Regions from separate parts of the Pseudoalteromonas sp. SG41-1 genome, predicted to be linked through region 3. Evidence: predicted binding sites of a transcription regulator. Region 3 holds the regulator's gene; each other region holds the start of a gene.

What was found. The regulator MetJ, encoded in region 3, represses methionine synthesis genes. The targets are predictions, from matches to a motif close to TAGACGTCTAGACGTCTA.
Region 1: a site for MetJ is predicted at 1,164-1,181, ahead of H5203_RS11040 (methylenetetrahydrofolate reductase). Genes of this name have one in related genera too.
Region 2: a site for MetJ is predicted at 1,454-1,471, ahead of metA (homoserine O-succinyltransferase). Genes of this name have one in related genera too.

The regions. Positions count from the first base shown of each region.
Region 1 covers NZ_JACJFL010000016.1:18,180-21,468, forward strand. The annotation lists gene H5203_RS11035 (pitrilysin family protein) at 1-977, opposite strand, end outside; gene H5203_RS11040 (methylenetetrahydrofolate reductase) at 1,226-2,182, shown strand; gene H5203_RS11045 (DEAD/DEAH box helicase) at 2,295-3,289, opposite strand, start outside.
Region 2 covers NZ_JACJFL010000010.1:37,167-40,455, reverse strand. The annotation lists gene ettA (energy-dependent translational throttle protein EttA) at 1-376, opposite strand, end outside; gene H5203_RS23120 (DMT family transporter) at 470-1,369, opposite strand; gene metA (homoserine O-succinyltransferase) at 1,537-2,484, shown strand; gene H5203_RS08540 (homocysteine S-methyltransferase family protein) at 2,474-3,289, shown strand, end outside.
Region 3 covers NZ_JACJFL010000025.1:5,911-9,199, reverse strand. The annotation lists gene metL (bifunctional aspartate kinase/homoserine dehydrogenase II) at 1-290, opposite strand, end outside; gene metB (cystathionine gamma-synthase) at 297-1,559, opposite strand; gene metJ (met regulon transcriptional regulator MetJ) at 1,795-2,115, shown strand; gene H5203_RS13910 (malic enzyme-like NAD(P)-binding protein) at 2,225-3,289, opposite strand, start outside.

The DNA of each region.
Region 1 (3,289 bases), on a different contig from region 3:
TAAAGCTCTGAGTTGGTTGAAAAATAAAGCTGTGACAGTAAATCAAGCGCGGCTCTGTCTTTTTGTTTTGGCTGCCAGGCTGTGCCTTTATAAGATACTAATAACCAATGCCCTGGTAAGCCTTCGTTTTGCTCATGTATATATTTCGCCGCTTGCTGTTTTGGTTCGGTTGGAATATCAGCAACGAAATCGCCTTTTTGCCATTGGCCCCAGTGTTTTTTAACCATAGCCATAGTTTCAGCTGGATCAACATCGCCTACAATCACTAATGACACATATTCAGGTTTATAAAACTTAGCAAAAAACTCTTTACCGTATGCCATTTGATCCGGCATGGCTTCAATATCTTCAAAAAAGCCCATGGTGGTATGTTTATAAGTATGTTTTTCGAATGCTTCATTACGTACTGCAGAAAGTAACTTACGAACCGGGCTGGCATTATTTTTAAGGTATTCGCCTTTAACTGTTAATGCTTCGGTACGAAATTGCTCTTCTGAATAAGTCAGGTTTTGAAAAATATCCGCTTCAATTTCAAGTACTTTATCAAGATGTTGCTTTGAAAAGTTTAAGTGATAGTTAGTGTAATCATTGGTTGTATAAGCGCGATTATCAACCCCAGAATTTTTTAGAATATCAGAATACACATCTTGCGGATATTTTTCAGAGCCTTTAAACATCATGTGTTCAAAAAAGTGTGCAAAACCGGTTTTACCTGCTTCGACTTCATTACGAGAACCGACAGACACTGGAATTTGTAGTGATACCACATCAGGGTAATCAGTTTTAACCACCATAACGCGTAAACCGTTATCAAGCTCTTCTAATAAATAATCTTGTGAGAACACCCGATCATTACTACTGGCAACCGTTGACTGTTCAATCTCAACCTCTTTGACCATGTTTGAGCCGCTGTTATTTGCACAGCCGCTCAGTGCAAGCGTTACCGCAAGGCTCGTTGCTAATAATTTAAATTTCATTGCTATCCCTTGTTAGTTGAATAAATTTCTTGTTTTTAGTCATCCGATTATGCAACAAAGCAAGTCAATATAAGACCCCTGAGGTAATAAATTATGTAAACAGTTGTGTATCAGAGAACTCTTCATTCAGAGCAACATGAATAAAACTCACCTTCGTTGAAAAAGTTTCACTAAAAAAAATCTATCTAGACGTCTAAATGGCTGCTATATTATTTGCCATAGACACTAACTTAGCTGGAATGAGGATTATGGCTTTATCACTACAAGAGAAAATTGAAGACACCAATCAGGGTGTGTACTTAATTGGTACCACCCCACCACGTATTGGTACTGATAAAGCGCAGCTTGAAATTATCGCCCAAAAGCTCTTAGCTCGTTTGCATGAAATTGAATACGATGGCGTGATTATTTATGACATTCAAGATGAAAGTAGTCGCACTGAGATGCCTCGCCCTTTTCCGTTCAAGCAAACAGTAGATCCTCGAGAATACAGTAACTTACTACGTAATTTATCGCATCAAGAAGTGATCACTTATAAAAGTGTTGCACAGCGCGGTGTGGCCGAATTTAAACAGTGGTTAAGCGAAACTAAAAACCAGTTTAATTTAAAAAACCTAGTATTAGTCGGTAGTCCATCATCTGACGGGGATATTAAATTAAGCCTGCCTGATGCTTATAAAGTCTTAAGCGAACAGCCTCAAGACTTCTTTTTAGGAGGCGTTACCATTGCCGAGCGCCACGCAAGTAAACGTAATGAACATGAACGCTTACTTGAAAAAACCACGCAAGGCTGTAAATTTTTTATCTCACAAGCTGTGTATAACGCGCAAGCAACCGTGGATTTGATCACCAGTTATGCGCGCAGCTGTAAAGCTCAAGGTATCGAACCTAAACGTATTATTCTAACCTTTACACCCTGCGGCAGTGAAAAAACCTTAGAGTTTATGCAATGGTTAGGAATTTCCGTACCTGATGCAACTAAATGGCGGATGCTTGATTCGCAAAACCCACTGAGTGAATCTGTACGTATTTGCCGTGAAAACTTAGATTTAATACTAAGAAGTTGCGCGCATTTAGACGTGCCACTGGGGTTAAATATTGAAAGTTTAACCAACCGTAAAGAAGAAATTGATGCATCTATTAATCTTTACCGCTTATTAAAAGCGACGATGGAATTAAACTTAGCTGAAAAACAAATTGCGTAAGTATCCGTTTTTATAATTTATCACTCAAAGTAAGCATATCCGTTTGCTTATTTTGAGCTTGATAATAAATACTATACTATGCAATGAATTAATAAGTCACGACTGAGAACGATTATTTGCGTCTTCTGTTTGGTGTTTTTTGCCCTGTAATACGTTTTTTGTCGCGCTCTTTACGTGATTTATTGGTGTTTTTACGGTTGTCTTTTGGCTTTTTATTTGGATCAGGTTCATAGCCAGCTAACCACTGCGGCGTTAGACGAGTATCAAGCAACACTTCAATTTCTTCAAGTAACCACTGCTCGTCAAGGCTGACTAATGACATCGCTAAGCCTTGCTCGCCAGCGCGCCCTGTGCGGCCAATACGGTGGACATAATCTTCAGCTATATAAGGTAATTCAAAATTAATCACATACTTTAACGAGACTATGTCTAGACCTCGAGCTGCAACATCGGTTGCCACTAGCACACGAGTGGTACCTTCTTTAAAATCTTGCAGTGCTCTATCACGTGCACCTTGAGATTTATCACCATGAATTGACTGTGTTTTTAAGCCATCTTTACACATTTCTTTGGCGAGTTGATCGGCCATTTGCTTTGTGCGAGTAAAGATCAGTACTTGGCGCCAGTTTTTCATGCCAATCATGTGCGAGACAAGCTCACGTTTACGGTCTTCATCAACCGCGTAAATGATTTGCTCAACTTCTACAGCCGCAGAATTACGTTTATCGACTTCAACAAGTTTTGGATCTTTTAATAACTTTTTACTGAGCTCAAATACACTATCGTCAAAGGTCGCTGAAAATAGTAAGGTCTGACGATCACTGGGAACATGGCGCAATATACGTTTAATTTCGTCAATAAAGCCCATATCAAGCATGCGATCGGCTTCATCAAACACCAGTGAATCAACACTTGATAGCTTAATGCTGCCTTTGATTATATGATCAAGTAATCGCCCTGGCGTTGCCACTACAACTTGTGCATCTTTCATGGCTTTAATTTGCGGGCCAATACTGGCACCACCATAAGCGAGTGCACCTTTAATATCAGTACCTTGTGCGTATTTTTCAAAGCTAGCGAAGACTTGCTGAGCAAGCTCTCGAGTTG
Region 2 (3,289 bases), on a different contig from region 3:
TGGCTAGTGCGTCAAAGTCAGCATCTTCCATCGCGTATTCGTTATATACTTCATCAAGACGGTTAAGCGCGTTTTTAACTTCGCTGACTGCTTCTTCCACAGTTTCACGAACCGTTTTGCTTTCATCTAGAATAGGCTCTTGCGGTAAGTAACCAATTTTAGTGCCCGGTTGAGGATATGCCTCACCTTCAAACTCTTGATCAAGGCCGGCCATAATACGTAGCAACGTTGATTTACCAGAACCGTTTAAACCAAGTACACCAATTTTTGCGCCCGGGAAAAAATGCAAAGAAATATCTTTTAAGATAGTGCGCTTAGGTGGCACAACCTTAGATACTCGACTCATCGAGAAAATAAACTTATCAGGTAAAACCATGGAGGGAGCCTTCAAATAATAATAAAAATTTCAATGTTGTATTGTAGTGGCTCACAGGTGAAACAGTCAACGAATCAACCAAATAACAATGTGCTAATTCGCGAGCAATACTCCTACACCGATTAAAGCAAGCAAGCCGCCTATTAACATTTTATTGGTAACGGGCTCGCGCTTTATAAAACCAATGCTCATTACAATTAATGGCGCGGTTGCGAAAATCGTTTGTGCAATGGCTGGATCGGTATATTTAACTGCGCCAAGTTGAAGCCATAAACCAAGGAAAGTGCCTAAAAACACAGCCGCAAAAAACCATTGTTTGCCGCTAATTCCCCTTAGAGTTAGTGCTTGTTTAAATTCACTGCTTTTAAACACTGCAACAACTAAGGCCACAGTCATCGTACCTGCTGCTAATCTAATTAATGCCGCCCATAAGCTACTCATATGCTCATTATTGAGTGCGCCTTTAGACATCACCATACCGAGCGCTTGGCAGATAGCAGCTGCAAGGGCACATAAAACACCTTTGCGATAATGTTGATGATCAACCTGTGGCAATGTTTTTTCAGGCTTGATTGCTATTACTACGCCAATGGTTGTAAGTACAATACCGCACCATGCAAATGGCGATAAATAATGATTTAATAGCAGGATATTAAAAACCCCCACAAGGGCTGGAGCAAGGGACTCAATAACTAACGTGCGAGCAGGGCCAATATTTCGCAGCGCAGTAAAATAGGCGCTATCGCCAATCGCAATCCCAATCACCCCGCCAGCAATTAGCCAAAGCCAGCTTGTCAGATGATGTGGTAGTGCAGCGTCTTGAGTAATCGCAATAGTCACTAACATCATGGCACTTGCTAACACGCCTTTACTGATGTTTAGCTGCATAGGCGTTAAGTGATGGCTAAAACCTTTATATAAAATGGTCGAAAGCGCCCAAACAATAGCTGCTAATATAGCAAAAAATTCTCCTAAGCCTAGCCAATCAATCACGTTTACCACCTTAAAATAAAATCAACAGGCGCATTATGGCGAGCGGTTTTTAGAATGCAAAAGAATAGTTAAAATAAACTCATTTGGACATCTAAACATCTAGAGGTTGAAATTTCCAGCTATCCGTTCATAATTAGCCATTGGTTAATTATGCCTTGGAGATGAGTATGCCTATTACCGTTAAAGATGAATTGCCCGCAATTGCGAAGTTACGTCAAGAAAACGTATTCGTAATGCCAAAAAGCCGCGCTAAAACCCAAGAGATCCGTCCGATGCGCTTGGCGATTTTAAACTTAATGCCTAATAAGGTAGAAACCGAGGTGCAATTTATTCGTTTGCTCGCTAATTCACCCTTACAAGTGAATGTAGAGCTACTACGTTTAGACACTCATCGCAGCAGTAGCAATTCAGAGCAGCATTTAGACACTTTTTATCGTTATTTCTCTGAAGTGAAAGACAACAATTACGATGCATTACTCATTACCGGCGCACCATTGGCACATTTAGAATATGACGATGTAGCCTACTGGGATGAACTAAAAGTAATTTTAGATTGGGCGGAGCAGCATGTAACCTCAACATTATTTTCGTGTTGGGCGGCTCACGCGGGTTTATTTCATCATTATAATCTAAAGCGTGAACTAAAAGAAAATAAGCTCTGTGGCGTGTTTACCCATAAGTGTTACTTTGAACATGGAGCCTTAACGCGTGGTTTTGACGATACCTTTGTAGTGCCTCACTCGCGTTATGGTCATATTGATATTGAAAAAATTAACGCTTGTGATGACTTAGTTGTGCTGGCAGGTTCAGAGCAAGTAGGCGCTTACTTAATAAAAAATAAATCCGGCAGCCAAGTGTATATTACCGGGCATCCTGAGTATGATGCAGACACTTTAAAAGGCGAATATCAGCGCGATTTAGAAAAAGGCCCTGATGCGCCATTGCCTGAAAATTACTTTCCAGAGAACAACCCAGATAACGAACCGTCGAAAACTTGGCAAAGCCATGCCTTTTTACTGTTTTCGAATTGGTTAAATTATTATGTGTACCAAACCACACCCTATGATATTAATTTAGTTAGCCAAGCCGTAAGGACTAACAACTATGCCGAATAATTTAGAAAACAAAAGCGCCGAGTTAATTGAAGCGTTAAAACAGCGTATTTTAATTCTTGATGGTGCTATGGGTACCATGATCCAAGAACACAAATTAGAAGAACACGATTACCGTGGCGAGCGCTTTAAAGACTGGCATGTGCTAATTAAAGGTAATAATGATTTATTAAGCATTACACAACCAAAAATTATTGCTGATATTCATCGTGGCTTTTTAAATGCAGGTGCCGATATTATCGAAACCAACACCTTTAATTCGACTACAATTTCGATGGAAGATTACGATATGGCCAGCATCAGCCGTGAAGTAAACTTAGAGTCAGCTAAATTAGCACGCAGTATTTGTGATGAGTTTACTGCTAAAAATCCAGCTAAACCACGCTATGTTGCGGGTGTTTTAGGGCCAACCTCAAAAACCTGTTCAATCTCACCGGATGTGAACGACCCCGGTTATCGCAATGTCACGTTTGATAAGTTAGTCACCGCGTATGTTGAATCAACCCTTGCTTTAATGGAAGGTGGTGTTGATCTCATTTTAATAGAAACAATTTTTGATACGCTAAATGCAAAAGCGGCTTCATTCGCGGTTGAAGAAGCGTTTGAGCAAGCCGGTCGCAAGTTACCTGTGATGATCTCTGGCACCATAACCGATGCCTCGGGCCGTACGCTGTCAGGGCAAACCACCGAAGCATTTTATAATTCGATTCGTCATATTAAGCCAATTTCAATTGGTCTCAATTGCGCCCTTGGCCCAGATTTACTGCGCCAATATGTAGAAGAACTATCGCGTGTTTGTGAAACTTAC
Region 3 (3,289 bases):
TCTTGTTCTAATACGTTTAATGCCGTATGTCGCGCTGCTGGACTCAATAACTGCTCGATCAAAGTACGTTGATGATTATCAAGCTGCAATAAAATATCACTCACTGCCTGTTGATCACCTTGCTGGTAACTCTGCCATAGCGTAACTAACGTATTAGTAGTTTTACCGGCTGCGGATACCACCACACAATCACCGGCTTCCGTATGGGCTAGAATAATATTTGCTACGGCCTGATAACGCTCTGCAGAACTAAGGCTAGAACCACCAAATTTATGAACTATATTTACCATTTTTTATTACCACAAAGCCGTATGTGCAGGAGTCAGTTTAAATGAGCTTGATTGCTCATCATCTTGTTGTTGAACAGAGGAAGCGATTACTTTTGCGCCGTGCTGAGCTTGACCTGGTTTCACTTTATTGAATACACGATCTAAGTCAGCGATTAAATCTTTTACATCTTCAATGCCCACCGAAATACGGATCAGGGTATCACCTACTCCCGCAGCAAGACGAGCAGTTGCCTCCATACCTGCGTGGGTCATAGTTGCAGGGTGACAAATCAAACTCTCAACCCCACCTAATGACTCAGCTAAGCTAAATTCTTCTAAGCTGGTCAAAAATTCTGCAGCATCATTAATATCACCTTTGATATCAAAGCTTACCATGCCACCAAAACCACGTTGCTGCTGTTTAGCGAGTTCATGCTGTGGATGAGATACTAATCCTGGGTAATATACTTGGCTTACATAAGGGGAGTTTTCTAGATATTGGGCAATAATAAAGGCATTTTCTTGATGCTGACGTAAACGAACATTCAAAGTACGTAAACCACGTAACGTTAAGTAGCTATCAAACGGGGCACCGGTAATGCCAATGTTATTAGCCCACCAAGCAAGCTCATCACCCAACTCTTGGGTAGCGGCGATCACCGCACCACCAACAACATCTGAGTGACCGTTAATATATTTAGTGGTCGAATGCACCACAATATCAACACCAAACTCAATTGGGTTTTGCAAAGCAGGTGATAAAAATGTGTTATCGGCACCAACCAATGCACCGCACTGCTTAGCAATCGTGGTGATCGCTTTAATATCGGTTAACCGTAAAATAGGATTACTCGGTGTTTCAATCCAAATTAGCTTTGGTTTTATCTCAAGAATTTTTTGATGATTTTCAGATTTAGTTAAATCTAAAACCACTAACTTTAATAAGCCACGCTTTTCAAGTGAGGTGAATAAGCGGTAACTACCGCCATAGCAATCATGTGGGATCACTAAGGTATCGTCACTGTTTAGCAGCTGAGTAGCTAAATGCACCGCAGCCATGCCCGTTGCAGTGATAATCCCCTTAGCGCCACCTTCAAGCTTAGCGAGCGTTTCAGCGAGTAAATCACGGTTTGGGTTGCCGCTACGGCCATAATCATATTGGCGCTTTTTATCAAAATCAGCAAATGAGTAGGTGGTCGATAAATGAATGGGAGGCACAACCGCGCCGTGATGTTTATCTGCATCAATACCATTGCGTACTGCAATGGTTGCTTTATTCTTTTGACTCATACCGTCACCTACAATTAAATGGATGTTTAGACGTCTAAAAGGTTAGAGGATCAAATTTAATAAGTCAAAGCATTTATGCGGTTTTAGCCGCAAGATTAGAAGTAAAAACATTTAAGCCGCTAGATGGCTAAAAAACAAGTATTTGACTATCTTTTTTAACACGATAGAATTTCGCCATCTTTGCGCTGCAAAAGGTCGCGCAAACAATTAACAACCTGAGGCAACGATACATCCTATGGCTAAATGGAATGGTGAATATATTCACCCATACGCAGAACACGGGAAAAAATCAGAACAAGTTAAAAAGATCACCGTTTCGATCCCGCTAAATGTATTAAAAGTTTTGACTGATGAGCGTACTCGTCGTCAAATTAATAATCTTCGCCATGCAACAAATAGCGAATTACTTTGTGAAGCATTTTTACACGCATTTACTGGCCAACCACTGCCAAACGATGAAGATTTACGTAAAGATAATCCAGAGAAAGTGCCTGAAGAAGTGAAAAAAATCATGCTTGAAATGGGTCTCGAAGTACCTGTACTCAACGAAGATTAAGTTATCATTTGTATATATTCCTGCTTCAGGAATGGGCTACAAAAAAACCTCAGTAACGTAAGTTACTGAGGTTTTTATTATTGTGCCATTACCAATTGCAGCTAAGCAGCTACTCCATGTAGTTTTCCGGCATATCAATTTGTGCAACACCAGAATCAATTGCCGCTTGCGCTACTGCTTTGGCAATGCGCGGTAATAAACGCGGATCCATCGGTTTTGGAATAATATACTGCGCACCAAATTCAAGTGTCTCAACACCCGCCGCTTTTAATACTTCCGCTGGTACTGGTTCTTTAGCAATGCTACGAATAGCGTCAACCGCAGCAATTTTCATTTCATCATTAATTTTGCTTGCACGCACATCTAGCGCACCACGGAAAATAAATGGGAAACACAGCACGTTGTTAACTTGGTTTGGATAATCTGAACGACCCGTTGCCATGATTAAATCATCGCGAGCACCATGAGCAAGCACTGGAGAGATTTCTGGATCTGGGTTTGAACAGGCAAACACTACAGGTCGATCAGCCATTAGCTTAAGATCGTCAGGAGAAAGTAAATTCGGGCCAGATACACCAACAAATACATCGGCATCAGCAATAACATCTTGCAGTGTGCGCTTATCTGTATTGTTAGCGAATAACTGTTTGTACTCGTTTAAATCATCACGACGAGTATGAATAACGCCTTTACGATCTAACATGTAAATATGTTCACGCAATGCGCCACACTTGATCAGTAGCTCCATACACGCAACCGCTGCGGCACCGGCTCCTAAACAAACGATAATCGCATCTTCGATTTCTTTGCCTTGTACTTCAAGTGCGTTGATCATACCAGCAGCCGTTACAATCGCGGTACCGTGTTGATCGTCGTGGAACACTGGAATGCTACAACGCTCGATCAATGCTTTTTCTATTTCAAAACACTCTGGCGCTTTAATGTCTTCTAAGTTAATACCGCCAAACGTATCAGCGATGTTAGCAACTGTATTGATGAAATCTTCGGTGGTATTGTGTTTCACCTCAATATCTATCGAATCTAGACCCGCAAAGCGTTTAAATAATAACGCTTTACCTTCCATAACCGGTTTTGAAGCCAATGGACCTAAGTTACCTAAACCTAAAATAGCGGTGCCGTTAGTAATAACCGCAACCATATTGCCTTTACCGGT